4 regions of the Staphylococcus muscae genome follow, and region 3 is predicted to be linked to each of the others. Evidence: predicted binding sites of a transcription regulator. Region 3 holds the regulator's gene; each other region holds the start of a gene.

The links. Region 3 encodes Rex, which represses fermentation and respiration genes when NADH is low (regulators of the CRP and FNR family bind a similar motif). Its sites were predicted from a motif close to TTGTGAAATATTTCACAA; they were not measured.
Region 1: qoxA (cytochrome aa3 quinol oxidase subunit II) is a predicted target of Rex. The motif match lies at 1,888-1,905, and genes of this name have one in related genera.
Region 2: C7J88_RS05775 (formate/nitrite transporter family protein) is a predicted target of Rex. The motif match lies at 1,777-1,794, and genes of this name have one in related genera.
Region 4: C7J88_RS06125 (nitrate/nitrite transporter) is a predicted target of Rex. The motif match lies at 1,025-1,042, and genes of this name have one in related genera.

Annotation. Positions count from the first base shown of each region.
Region 1 is NZ_CP027848.1:34,314-37,639, reverse strand. Features, by position in the region: gene qoxB (cytochrome aa3 quinol oxidase subunit I) at 1-615, opposite strand, end outside; gene qoxA (cytochrome aa3 quinol oxidase subunit II) at 618-1,721, opposite strand; gene C7J88_RS00170 (immunoglobulin-like domain-containing protein) at 2,164-2,493, opposite strand; gene C7J88_RS00165 (globin domain-containing protein) at 2,696-3,326, shown strand, end outside.
Region 2 is NZ_CP027848.1:1,138,452-1,141,777, forward strand. Features, by position in the region: gene C7J88_RS05770 (amino acid permease) at 1-1,369, opposite strand, end outside; gene C7J88_RS05775 (formate/nitrite transporter family protein) at 1,851-2,705, shown strand; gene C7J88_RS05780 (hypothetical protein) at 2,759-3,091, shown strand; gene C7J88_RS10545 (hypothetical protein) at 3,093-3,269, shown strand.
Region 3 is NZ_CP027848.1:908,731-912,056, reverse strand. Features, by position in the region: gene abc-f (ribosomal protection-like ABC-F family protein) at 1-1,119, opposite strand, end outside; gene C7J88_RS04515 (redox-sensing transcriptional repressor Rex) at 1,274-1,924, shown strand; gene C7J88_RS04510 (YeeE/YedE family protein) at 2,202-3,284, shown strand; gene C7J88_RS04505 (sulfurtransferase TusA family protein) at 3,309-3,326, shown strand, end outside.
Region 4 is NZ_CP027848.1:1,209,964-1,213,289, forward strand. Features, by position in the region: gene C7J88_RS06125 (nitrate/nitrite transporter) at 1-927, opposite strand, end outside; gene C7J88_RS06130 (trypsin-like serine peptidase) at 1,530-2,816, shown strand; gene C7J88_RS06135 (hypothetical protein) at 2,831-3,326, shown strand, end outside.

The sequences.
Region 1 (3,326 bases), 870 kb from region 3:
AACAAAGAAGTTAATACCTGTAATAAGTGTACCTAAACCAGAGATTTGGATTGCGATTAGGTAATAGTTTACACCAGGTCCTGGACTAAACTCACCAGCTAATGGTGCATAGTTTGTCCAACCTGCAGCAGGTGATCCACCAACAATAAATGAAAGGTTGAATAATAGCATACCTGCTACAAATAACCAGAAACTAATGTTGTTAAGTACTGGGAATGCAACGTCACGTGCACCAATTTGTAATGGAATGATGATGTTCATTAAACCAATTACAAGTGGCATCGCCATGAAAATAATCATGATTACACCGTGCGTTGAAAAGATTTCGTTATAGTGATTTGAATCTAAGAATGGGTTGTCCGGAATTGTTAATTGGATACGTAGTAGGATCGCATCAATACCACCACGAACAAACATTAACACGGCACAGATTAGGTACATTAAACCAATCTTCTTGTGGTCGACTGACATGAACCATTCCTTGTATAAATATCCCCAAAGCTTAAAGTACGTAATTGCGGCAATGACACCAATCACTAAGAATGGTGCACTAATTTGAGCCATGGTAATCATCCAGTTACCACGTACGAGAAGCTCATCCCATGGAAAGTTCATCATTAATGTCCACCTCCACTTTTATGATCTTTGTGTGCCTTAGCATCTTTGGCACCTTTTTGAATTGATTCCATTTCATCCATTGTATGTTCTTCATCCTTCTTGAACTCATTGTCATATTTTTCATCGTTCTTAAGGATAGCAGGTTCCATACCATGGCGTGGGTAGTTTTCATTCGTAACCGTCACTTCACGTGCTGGTTTGTTTGGTTCGCTTAAAACACCTGTTGTTTGATCATGTGTGAAGTTTAAGTCCTTCTGAACAAAGTTAAAGCGTTTATATGCATGGAAGATGTATTCCGGATCTGCAGCCGGATCAACGAATGCCATGTGCGTACCGCTGAATGTTAACTGTTCATTTTTTGTGATAGGTAAAAGTTGTTTGTCGAAAGTATCTTGATCGATGACTTTCTGTGATTGCGCTTTTTTCACCCATTCATCATATTTTTCTTGACTTACTGCATTAACTTGGAAAGTATGACGTGAGAAACCTTCACCATTGAAGTTTGAGTTACGTCCACGATAAGTACCTTCCTCATCTGCTTGCATTGTCCATTCCATTGTCATTCCAGTCATCGCATATTTTTGACCGTGAAGTTGTGGAATCCAGAAACTTGTCATTGTGTCCATCGCTTGAAGCTTGAACGTAATTGGACGATTTGTTGGAATTGTTAAATGGTTCACTGTTTCAATTTTTTCATCAGGATATGCGAAGAACCATTTGTAACCGCCACTGACTGCGTAGACAACGATTGGGTCGTCTTCAGCTTTAGGCGGCTCCTCAAAATCGTAAAGTGATTTAACAGTAGGAATCATTAATGCAATTAAAATAAACACAGGAATGATAAACCAAACTGTTTCAAGAATTGCGTTGTGGTGTACTTTACCTGATTCTGTTGTTTTCGTATAACGGTATTTCCAAGTGAAAACAGCAAAAAGGATACATACAACCGCAACAATGCCAACCATGAAGATAATTGAGTAGATAATCAAAAATCTCAATTCACTTGCTTGTGGCCCTTTTGGGTTTAAGACTTCCATATTAGAACAACCTGTTAATAAAAACAGTGTTCCAAACGTTAGAAGCAAAGACTTTAATTTTGACACTTTTTTAACCTCCTAATTGTACTATTGTAGGGCTTATACCAATTTTAAAATAATATGTAATATTTACAAGAGGCTTTTTGTTATTTTGGCAAATAAAAAAACGTGATAACCTTGCCAATCTAGGCGTGGCACGGGATGAGAGCACCTCAAAAAATATGTGTACATTTTGTGAAATGGCTTAAAACGTAGAAAATCAATTGAAATGTGAGTAGATATAAGCGGGGCAAGGTTTGGAAACGCTTTCTAAATGTTTGTAATTGAAAATGTTTATCATTAAAAGAAGGGTATTTGTCATATAGATATAGGGAATTTGCTAATAGCTTACATTTTCTCTCATTTGTAAAATGAACATGTGCTATCAAGTGAGATATTATAAAAAGAAAAAGACTTGTCGATGTAAGCGCTTATATTACGCTGACGACGACTAGCCTTTTCATCTCACCTATTGCGGTGCATCAACAACTTGTATGACACGAGAAGATGTTTCAATGGCACCATCAGAGTCAATGACTTGGTACTCCAGTTGGTACGTCCCTGCTTTTGACGTATCAAAATGACCATTGACCTTGATTTTATCAGTCAAATCACCGTCTTCTTTATCGTATGCAGTTACACCAGCTAATGGGTTGTATGTTTTACCCACTTCAACAATAGCATCTTCTGTTCCTTTAATAGAAGGGATGGTGTTAGAAGTTGCTTCTACGCTGAGATTAGGTGTGACTAGTGTTGCTGAAACACCAATAGCTGATAACGATTGAAGTAATTTGTTCATATTTGGTGTGGTCCTCCATTCTGTATGTACTGTCACAGACTATTATACATTTTTTTGGACAAGATGGAATCCTACTATGGACTTACATGTTTTATTTTTGTGAACACTTGTTATCTCACTCGCTATTGCATGCGTTTTTATTTACGCATACAGATAGTTAGTGAATAATATAAAGAGTAAATACCTTTAAGGAGTGATTGTTGTGTTAACACAAGAAGAAAAAGGGATTATTTTAGAAACAGTTCCCGTATTAAAAGAAAAAGGTACGGAAATCACATCACGATTCTACAATAGAATGTTCAGTCAACATCCTGAACTACGCAATATGTTTAACCAAACAAACCAGAAAAAAGGTTTTCAATCAACAGCTTTAGCGCAATCTGTACTTGCTGCTGCAATGAATATTGAAGACTTTACACCAATTGTGCCAATCGTCAAAGAAATTGGATACAAACACTGCGCATTAGATGTACGCGAAGAACACTACCCTATCGTTGGTGAAAACCTATTAGCTGCAATCCAAGACGTAGTTGGTGTGGATGAAAACCACCCAATCATCAAAACTTGGGCAAAAGCATACGGTGTGATCGCAGACGCATTTATTTCAATTGAAAAAGACATCTATGCAGGAATGGCTTGGGAAGGTTTCAAACCTTTCAAAATCGAAAAAATTGAAGAAGTCACACACAACATCAAAGCTTTCACTGTTGTATCAAGTGATCAAGACTTAAGCCAATTTGTCCCTGGTCAATATATTACAGTTGATGTTGAAAGCGAAAAGTTACCTTACCGTGCAAAACGTCACTACTCAATCGTTGACGGTGGTAAAGACT
Region 2 (3,326 bases), 230 kb from region 3:
TATCAAGCTTATGATAACCGCGCATAAAGAAGAAAATACCCATAAATCCTAAGAATAAGAAACCGATAATTACAGAAACACGAGTCTCTCCATTGATTAACATACCAATTAATACGAGTACTAAAAATGCAATTGTTAAATAGTTCGTAAACGGTGCAAATGGCATTTTGAATGGGTGATTCTCAGCCTTCTCAGGAAACTTCTTGCGGAATTGAATATGACTGAATAAAATCATAAACCACGGAATCATCCCTGGTAAAATCGATGCACTGTACACATAAACGAAAATACTTTCAGATCCTTCGATGAATAATGGAAGGACAACGTTTAAAATAACACCTACAAAAATACCGATTGATACAGCTAACACTGTATAGAATGGTACACCATTTCTCATGATTTTAGTGAAGATTTTTGGCAATTGACCATGTTGTGCCAATGTAAAAATCATACGACTTGAACTAAAGATACCTGAGTTACAACCTGACATTGCTGCTGTGATAACAACAAAGTTAATAAGACCTGCCGCAATCGTAATACCGACCTTCGCAAAAGTTGCCACAAATGGTGAACCAAGGTCTTGTAGTTCATTCCACGGATACACTGTTACGATTACGAAAATCGCACCGATGTAGAAGATTAAAATTCGCCAGATAACCCCGTTGACTGCTTTTTTAATATTCTTCTGTGGATCTTTTGTTTCACCTGCTGTAATACCGATCAGCTCAACACCCTGATATGAACCGATAACGATAGATAATGCGAAGAAGAAGCCCAACCAACCGTTTGGCAAGAAACCACCGTGCTCTGTTAAGTTACTCAATCCAATTGGTACGCCCCCGTTACCAATTCCGAAGAAGATCAGACCAAAACCTGCAATAATCATCAAAATAATTGTGACAATCTTAATCATCGCAAACCAAAATTCGAACTCACCGAAAGCTTTAACTGATATCGCATTAGCTGCAGTTAAAATGACGATAACAATGACTCCCGGAATCCATGTTGGTAACTCTGGCCACCAGAACTTCATGTATTCACCGACAGCAATAACTTCAGACATCCCTACGACAATCCATTGAAAGATGTTCGCCCAAGCAGTCACGTAACCTGCAACCGGATGTAAGTAATCTGTTGCATAGTTCGCAAATGAACCTGTCGTTGGATATAAATACACCATCTCACCCATCGCACGCATGACTAAGAATAAGAAGAGCCCAGCCAATAAATATGCGAAAATAACAGATGGTCCCGTCCAAGCAATTGTACTTGATGCCCCCATGAACAAGCCAACACCGATTGTGCCCCCAAGCGCAATCATTTGAATTTGACGAGAGCTCAGCCCTCTTTGTAATTGATTATCTTCCATGACAATCCACCATCTCCTTGAAACCCCTAATTTTCAAAAGCATGTAAACTTTTTCTTCGTTATTATACTATATTTCACTAATGTTTAAAGTAGATTTTTCACTTCACACTTTTTGGCTTAGCTGTGAACTTTTTATTGTCATATTCAAAAACAACGTACATGATATGTCACACCCACTTTATATTGAATAAACACTTCAAGATAGATGGTAACAAAACCTCAAAAGTACTGATATAACAGTATTTAATCATTTTCTTCAAAAAGAAAACGATTCTGAATGCCATTTTAATAAGCGAGACGATTTATTTATTCCACCATCACTTTATATGATTTGCAAAATCTATTATCAGAATTATTATTCATCTGCACATAAAATTGCAAATGTCATCTTATCGACACAAAACGTTATGTGAACACATTCACATTATCGGTTTAAAGCGTTATACTAGATTCTATTACACAACGAAAGGAAATTTGTCGTATGAATGATACGAATATTAAATGGGATACGATTTTTTACGGTCGTAAATGGGTTTCAAATATTATCGAAACCATTCAAAAAAAGGATGTCTTGCACAGTTTCTACATGAAGCGTTACTTGATGCGTGCGATGATGGCAGGTTTTATTATTAGCATCATCTCTGTATTTGTTTTAATGGTTAAAACAACGTTTGCACCTGATGTACCTCTTGGCGTCGTCAATATGATTGGCTCGATCACATTCAGCTTTGCACTCGTATTAATCTTATTCACCAACTCCGAACTGCTCACCAGTAATTTCATGTACTTTACAGTAGGACTTTATTATCACCTTATCCAACCTCTCCGTGTATTAAAGATTTTTATGCTCTGCTTCTTCGGTAATATTGCAGGCGCATTCATCTTTTTTGCCATATTACGTGTCAGTGATGTCATGTCACCAGAAATGGTTGCCTTGTTGGATCAGATGATACACTCGAAAGCCGAAGTATACAATTTTCAAAACATACTTGTGCGTGCGATTTTTGCAAACTTCTTCATCAATATTGCACTTGTGATTGCTATGCAAATCGATGATGTTTTAGCAAAAATGTTTGTCATGATGTTCGGTGTAACAATCTTTGCATTTATGGGATTTGAGCACGTTGTTTATAATGCCACTTTGTTCGTCGGTCAATTATTTTATGATTTTTCTGCTGTTCATGCGCTCGGTATGTTAAAAAATATTGTAGCTGCATTTATCGGTAACTATATCGGTGGTGGTCTTATTATTGGTTTATTCTATGCTTACTTGAATGATCACGGGCAGTTTGAAACGATTAAAAAAGCGAACAAATCACAACAGCTCACTAAGTAGTTTGTAGATGTCTATGGTATACTGACTGTACAAATTTTTTGATGGAGGTTCACATGAAACGCACACAGAAAGCTGTCGTTATTTCATTGTTTCTTGGCATCATCTTTTTTACAGTCAATTTTATGTCACATACAGCATCAACACCAACAATTATTTTCAAGTCATTACTCGTTGCACTAACATTCGGTGTGCTCTACATGCTGACTTTCACACTGCTCGACTCTGAAAAACACCGTATACAGTATGGTGTGCCATTAATCATCGGTGTAGCATCAGGTGCATTAATCGGCACAAAACTAGGTGAACCTATTATTTGTACACTGATTGGTATTGGGATTGCTGTAATCGTCGGTTACATTTACGGTCGAATAAAAGGAGTGCGGTAAGATGTATACACTTGGTATGATTGCAATTGTACTATTACTCGTTGGTTCAATTCCCAATATATACATGTATAATAAAGAATTAAAAGAAGGCAATGCCAATCCACGTATGAAACTACTCATTGGCATTGATGCGATACTTATCATTTTGATTCTGGCAGCCATCTTCTTATTGAGATAACGTTATAACCCCCGCTCATACATCTGCAATGTCATTGCTTGTATGAACGGGGGTTTT
Region 3 (3,326 bases):
TTTGATTAATGTAGATTTTCCAATCCCATTTGGACCGATAATCGCAATATGATCTCCTTTTGATACTTCCATATTGATTGGCTTTGTAATCGGGGTTTCGTATCCTACTTCTAAATCACGTATGTGCATCACATCGTTACCTGTATTGCGATCGAAGTCAAAACGAATATCCGCACTCCTTGCATCCAACATAGGTTTTTCTAAGCGTGTCATTTTTTCTAAAACTTTTCGTCGGCTTTTTGCCATACCACTTGTAGAAGCACGTGTAATATTTTTTTCGACGAAGGTTTCCAAGCGTTTGATTTCATCTTGTTGTCGCTCATATTCTGCGAGTCGCTTTTGATAGTATTGATCACGTTGGGTAATAAATTTACCATAGTTACCCACATAGTGCTTCACTTCACCTAAAGAGACATCATATATTTGTGTGACAATTTTATCTAGAAAGTAACGATCGTGTGAGATAATGACGATAGCACCTTTGAAAAACTTTAAATAGTCTTCCAACCATGCGGTCGTTTCCATATCGAGATGGTTTGTTGGCTCATCAAGTAACAATAAATCTGGTTCACGCAACAACATCTGTGCGAGTGAAAGGCGTGTTTTTTGTCCACCACTGAAGTCATTTACAGGGCGATGATAGTCGTTTTCCGTAAAATGCAGCCCGTTTAAAACAGTCTTTATTTTACGTTCATAATCATAGCCGCCTTGCTTTTCAAACTCGTTCGATATACTTTCGTAACGCTTCATATGTTCTTGATAAGCATCCGAATCATAGCGATCTGCGTGTCGAGCGAGCCAATCCGTTTCTTCTTGCATCTTGTCACCGAGTTGCTTAAGATGTTTAAATGGTTGTAACATCTCTTCAAACACAGTTTTTTGAGTGTTGAGTGTCATTTGCTGTGTCAGATAACCCATTTTTAAGTTTTTAATCTTTGAGATATGACCCTCTTCGTATGCTTCAACACCTGCAATGATCTTCATTAAAGTGGATTTTCCTGCTCCGTTACGACCAACAATGCCAATGCGTTCACCGGTTTTCACTTCAAAGTTGACACCATCAAAAATTGTTTCGCCATCAAAGGACTTTGAAATCTGACTGAGTTGCATTAATATCATGTGGGATGCTCCTTTCATTAACATATATTGTACAACAAAAATATACCCATCAAAATGTAAATGTTTCTTTCTGAGTGAAAGTCAGTTATAATTATAGTGTTGTGCTGTGAAATGTATCACATATGTTTTAGAAATATTTTTGGAGGATTGTGAAATGGCTAAAGAAACGGTGAAAATTCCAAGAGCGACCTTAAAACGCCTACCTTTGTATTATCGGTTTGTAAACACGTTAAAGGCGAAAGGTGAAAATCGCGTCAATTCTAAAGCAATTAGCGAAGGATTAAATATCGATTCTGCAACGATTCGACGTGACTTCTCTTATTTTGGCGAGCTTGGCAAAAAAGGATACGGCTATAACATTGACAACCTTCTAGACTTTTTCAAATCAGAATTAAGTGACTCTGAAGAGATTCACATCGGCATTGTAGGTGTCGGGAATCTCGGACACGCATTGATTACTTACAACTTCTCCATCCACGATGATATGACAATTACAGAAGCATTTGATATACGTCCAGAAGTGATTGGTGAAACAATCGGTAATGTCCTTGTTAAACCAATGTCAGATATGACAGAAATTATTAAGAAGGAAAAACTTGAAGTGGTGATTATTGCAACACCGGAATCTGCAGCACAAGCGGTTACAGATCAACTTGTTGAAGCAGGCATTAAAGGTATTCTTAACTTCACGCCAAAGCGAGTACAAGTGCCGCAATCGGTACAAGTTCATCAAATTGATCTTGGTGTAGAACTTCAATCATTACTCTTTTTTATGAAAAATTACAATTCAACATTACAAGCATAATACATTCGACATAGATTATTGAATATGTAAGAAAATAAGTCATCAAAATTCAACGTTTGAATTTTGATGTTTTTTTATGTTGATTTCTCAAAATAGTGTAGAAACTGGTTTTGAAGCTGAGATGTTTTACAGAAAAATAATCTTTAAAAATGTTGCGGATTATTCACCCCTATACAAGAAAGGGACAGATTTATGAAATTTTATACTAACCCTTGCATTATGAAATAACATTCTATATAATTCAGATAATGTTAATCGGATATAGGAGGTTGGTAAAATGATTTGGACTATTTTCAGTGGTTTAATCGTTGGAGCATTGCTAGGATTTGTGATGCAACGTACAAGATTCTGTTTGACAGGTGGATTCCGCGATATGTACGTTCAAAAGAATAACAAGATGTTCTATGCATTACTTGTTGCAATTACAATTCAAGCAATTGGCATTTTCGGACTACAAGCAGCTGGTTTCATTACGATCGATAACGGAACATTTCCTATTGTTGGTACAATTATTGGTTCGTTCATCTTCGGTGTCGGCATTATCTTAGCAGGCGGCTGTGCAACCGGAACGTATTATCGTGCAGGTGAAGGGCTTATCGGAAGTTGGATCGCACTCGGATTTTATGCACTTTTTGCAGCTATTTCAAAATTTGGTATTTTAGCACCGATCAACAAACGTTTACAAAGTTATACAGTTGCAAATGCAGATATGTCTGTCTCAACAGGTGTGCCATATTGGGTATGGCTCGTACTTTTAGTGGGTATTACAACATTTTTCGTTGTAAAAACGTTACGTAAACCAAAACCAACCATTGCAGTTCCGAGATTAAAGCAACGTTACACAGGGATTAGACACATATTGTTCGAACGTCGTTATCATCCTTTCGTTGCAGCGATTGCAGTCGGCTTGATTGCAATGATTGCATGGCCAATGAGCATTTCGACTGGACGTGAAGGTGGATTAGGGATTACGACACCATCTGCACATATCGTTCAATTTTTAACAACAGGTAATGTTACTGTATTGGATTGGGGTGTTTTCCTCGTACTCGGTATTTTAGTGGGTTCATATATTGCAGCGAAAGGTTCGCACGAATTTAAATGGCGCTTGCCAGACATTAAAACCATTCGTAATAGTGCATTAGGTGGTACATTTATGGGCTTTGGTGCAGCCGTAGCAGGTGGCTGTTCAATTGGTAACGGTCTTGTTGCAACAGCCGCATTATCTTGGCAAGGATGGATTGCATTAGCATCAATGATTCTAGGTACGTGGTTTATGAGTTACTTCTTGTTTGTCAAACCATTACGTGCAGCACGCCGACAAACACAAAGTGTAAAAGCGCAATCAGTGAATGCATAATATAGAAATAAAGGAGATAATATCATGGTATATGAACTTGGT
Region 4 (3,326 bases), 300 kb from region 3:
ACCGATACCCGCACAAACACTTACTGTTAAACAACCCACTGTGAATAAGAAGATACCGTCAGATAAACCAATGATTAATGCACCTACAATCATAATTGAGAAGAATGCTTTTAACATTGTTACCGCATCAAATTTATCCCCTAACATACCACCGATAGGACGAAGTAATGTTGCGATAGCGATGAATACACCCGTACGAATACCTGCGTCTACTTTGTCTACACCGAAGTGTTCAACTAAGAAGTTCGGTAAGAAAAGACCGAATGCTACGAACGCGCCGAATGTGATGAAGTACCAGAAACTTAAGTAGTACAATTTGTAGTTTTTCAATAGAATACGTGATTGCTCTACTAAAGGTACTTTTACTTTAGGTTCGTTACCGTCACCTAAGAAGAACATGATAAGTGCAAATACAACCATAACTGCTAAATAGCTCATTACTGTGTTTTGCCAACCGATAATTCCTGCGATTGGTGGTGCTAAGAATGCTGATACAGCTGTACCTAAGTTACCCATACCGTAAATACCATTTGCAAGACCGACTTTATCTTTTGCGAAGTATTTAGGAATTGATGTAACACCTACTGAGAAGATCGCGCCCCCTACACCTAGGAAGAAACCTGCGAACATTAAGTTACCTGGTGTTGATGCTTGGCTCAATAAGAAAATTGGGACAAGTAATACAACGAAACTTGTAAAGAATACCCATTTCGCACCAACGATATTTGTTAAGTAACCGAATGGCACACGTAATACTGAACCTAAAATAACAGGGATAGCTAAAATGATTGATAATTGACCGCTTGTAATTTCAATATCTTGGGAAATAAATGGCATTAATGGTGCAATGATTGTCCATGCCATAAACCCAGCAACTAAACTGAGCGTTTGAAGCCCTAACTGCAAACCAGCTTTTGACTTATCCATAATTGATTCACCTTTTTCTTTAATAGATCTCTTGTATCAAAAAGGGTTATGATGCTATTAACTTTTGATACGCTTGTTCACTTTCAGTGTAACGTTATTGTGAAATACATAACATAAGGACTTCCCCTATACTCTTGCAGGGGTATCCCCTAACACAAAACAGACACATCTAAAAAGCATATCACTGCACTGTTAAATCCTTTTTAAAATGTCACTTAAACACACTTTAACCAACATCTATTCCATCCATCTCACAAATTATTAAAACGACATTACACTATTGTAATAAAACAATCGTTCACCAATAGCCTCTTGTGCATAAGCATAAAGATAACCCTACTGAACATGCAATAGAATCAATAGTTATTTATTGAAATCTTAAATAATATATCACTAAAACCTATGAAAACAATACTTTCAACTATACTCCCAGTTATTTCTTCTCTTGTTCTCACATTTAACCCAAATGAATTTTTCGTAAAAATAATTTTCTACACACAAAAGCTATTTTACAAAAAGATTTACCCCTTAGATGAAAAGTATTATTTTATTGTTATCAAATCACTAATAGAGAAATGAGTGATGTCAGAAAGGAGTCATACATGCTAAGAAAAGGATTTGTCACATTCGCATTAAGTATACTTGCAATAACTTACTTGTTTGGCAATGCAGATACACTATCTGCACAAAATGATGATGTTTTGAAAGCCACCGATGCTACTGAAGCTCCCACACCAACAAACTATGATATTCCACAAGAAGGATTAAAAGCCATACAGAATAATTCTTCTCTCTTTAATGAAAAAATAATTGGGAAAGATACTAGAACTGTTGTAAAAGACTATCTTAAAAACCCTTATAAAAAAATTGTACTTTTAGATATAAAATTCAAAAATAATACTGGTACTGGTACTGGAGCAATGATTAATAAGAATACAGTATTGACTGCTGCACATAATGTTTACTCTTCAGAACTAGGAGGATTTGCAAAAAATATAACAGTTTATGCAGGTCTATCAAAATCAAAACTGCCAATAGGGCAAGCTCATGTCACTCAAAAATTTCTCCAAAAAGAATGGGAGACTACTGGTTTACCCAAGTACGATTTCGCTATTCTGAAATTAGACAATAATTTAGGATGCAAAACTGGTTATTTTTCCTTTTCACAAGATCTTTCTCTCAATCAAACACTTCAAATTGCTGGATATCCAGGAGACAAGGGATCTATCACTCAATATTCAGGAAAAGGTACTTTGCTTAGTTTTACAAATGATAATTTATTTTATGATGTAGACACATATAATGGCGAGAGTGGCAGTCCAATTTTAAATGACAAAAACTTAATAATAGGTATCCATACTAATGGATTTTCCAACTACAATTATGGGACACGAATAAACAAAGAGAAGTTAGCTCTTATCAAGAAGTGGAGTGCCGATCCAAAGCCTATCAAATATAACAAAAACATTACGATCACCAAATCTAACATAAAAATATGGAAAGATTTAAATCTGTACACACGTCGCTCCAATAAAGATGTGAAGTTAGGTAAGGTCTATCAAGCTAAAAATATTTACACACATTTAAACGGTCATAAATATCTTTCTTTATTTGACAATCACAATCATTTAATAGGTTACGTAGACAAAGTAGATACAAAAGATTTAATTGCGACAAAAATAAATAAGACCGTTAAGATTGTTTCGAAAAAAGACATCATCTGGGGAGATTTTTTCTGGTCTAGAAAAATTGCGCCAACAAGCAAATACTACAACAAAACTTTCAAAGCAAAAGGTCTCTATACGCTTGGAAACAAAAAGAAATATTACACTTTATACAATAATAAAAACAAATGGGTCGGCTATATTGATATAAAAGCCACAAAATAAAAGGAGTGATTACCATGTTTAAAAAATTATACGCTTCATCTCTTATAACTGCAGCTATTACAGCAAGTTTTACAATCAATACGAATGCTGCCACAAATAATGATGAACATACTACTATTCCAGCTAATAATCATTTAGCAAAACCAATTAAAAAAGAGACAAAAAGATATGCTTGGGAGCCACAAAATGGCAATTATCATGACCTAAGTAATAGAACAGAAGTGCCATCAGAATATCTCGACTTTCTTGATACCCTTCCAAGTTCAGAAGATGTACAAAATGATCCACGTATTAAGGATATATTAAGCAAACAAGATCGTCATACTAACCCATATCTTGTAAATAATCCTACTATAATCAACAAAGATTTTAATGCAGACACTGCAAATTCTATAAATCAAAATGATGCAAGTAAACCACTATCAACTCAAGCACCACAACCATCACATACTCAATTAACCGTTTTACCTAACACTGGTGGTGTACATTCAGTATCACCTTTGGCTATAT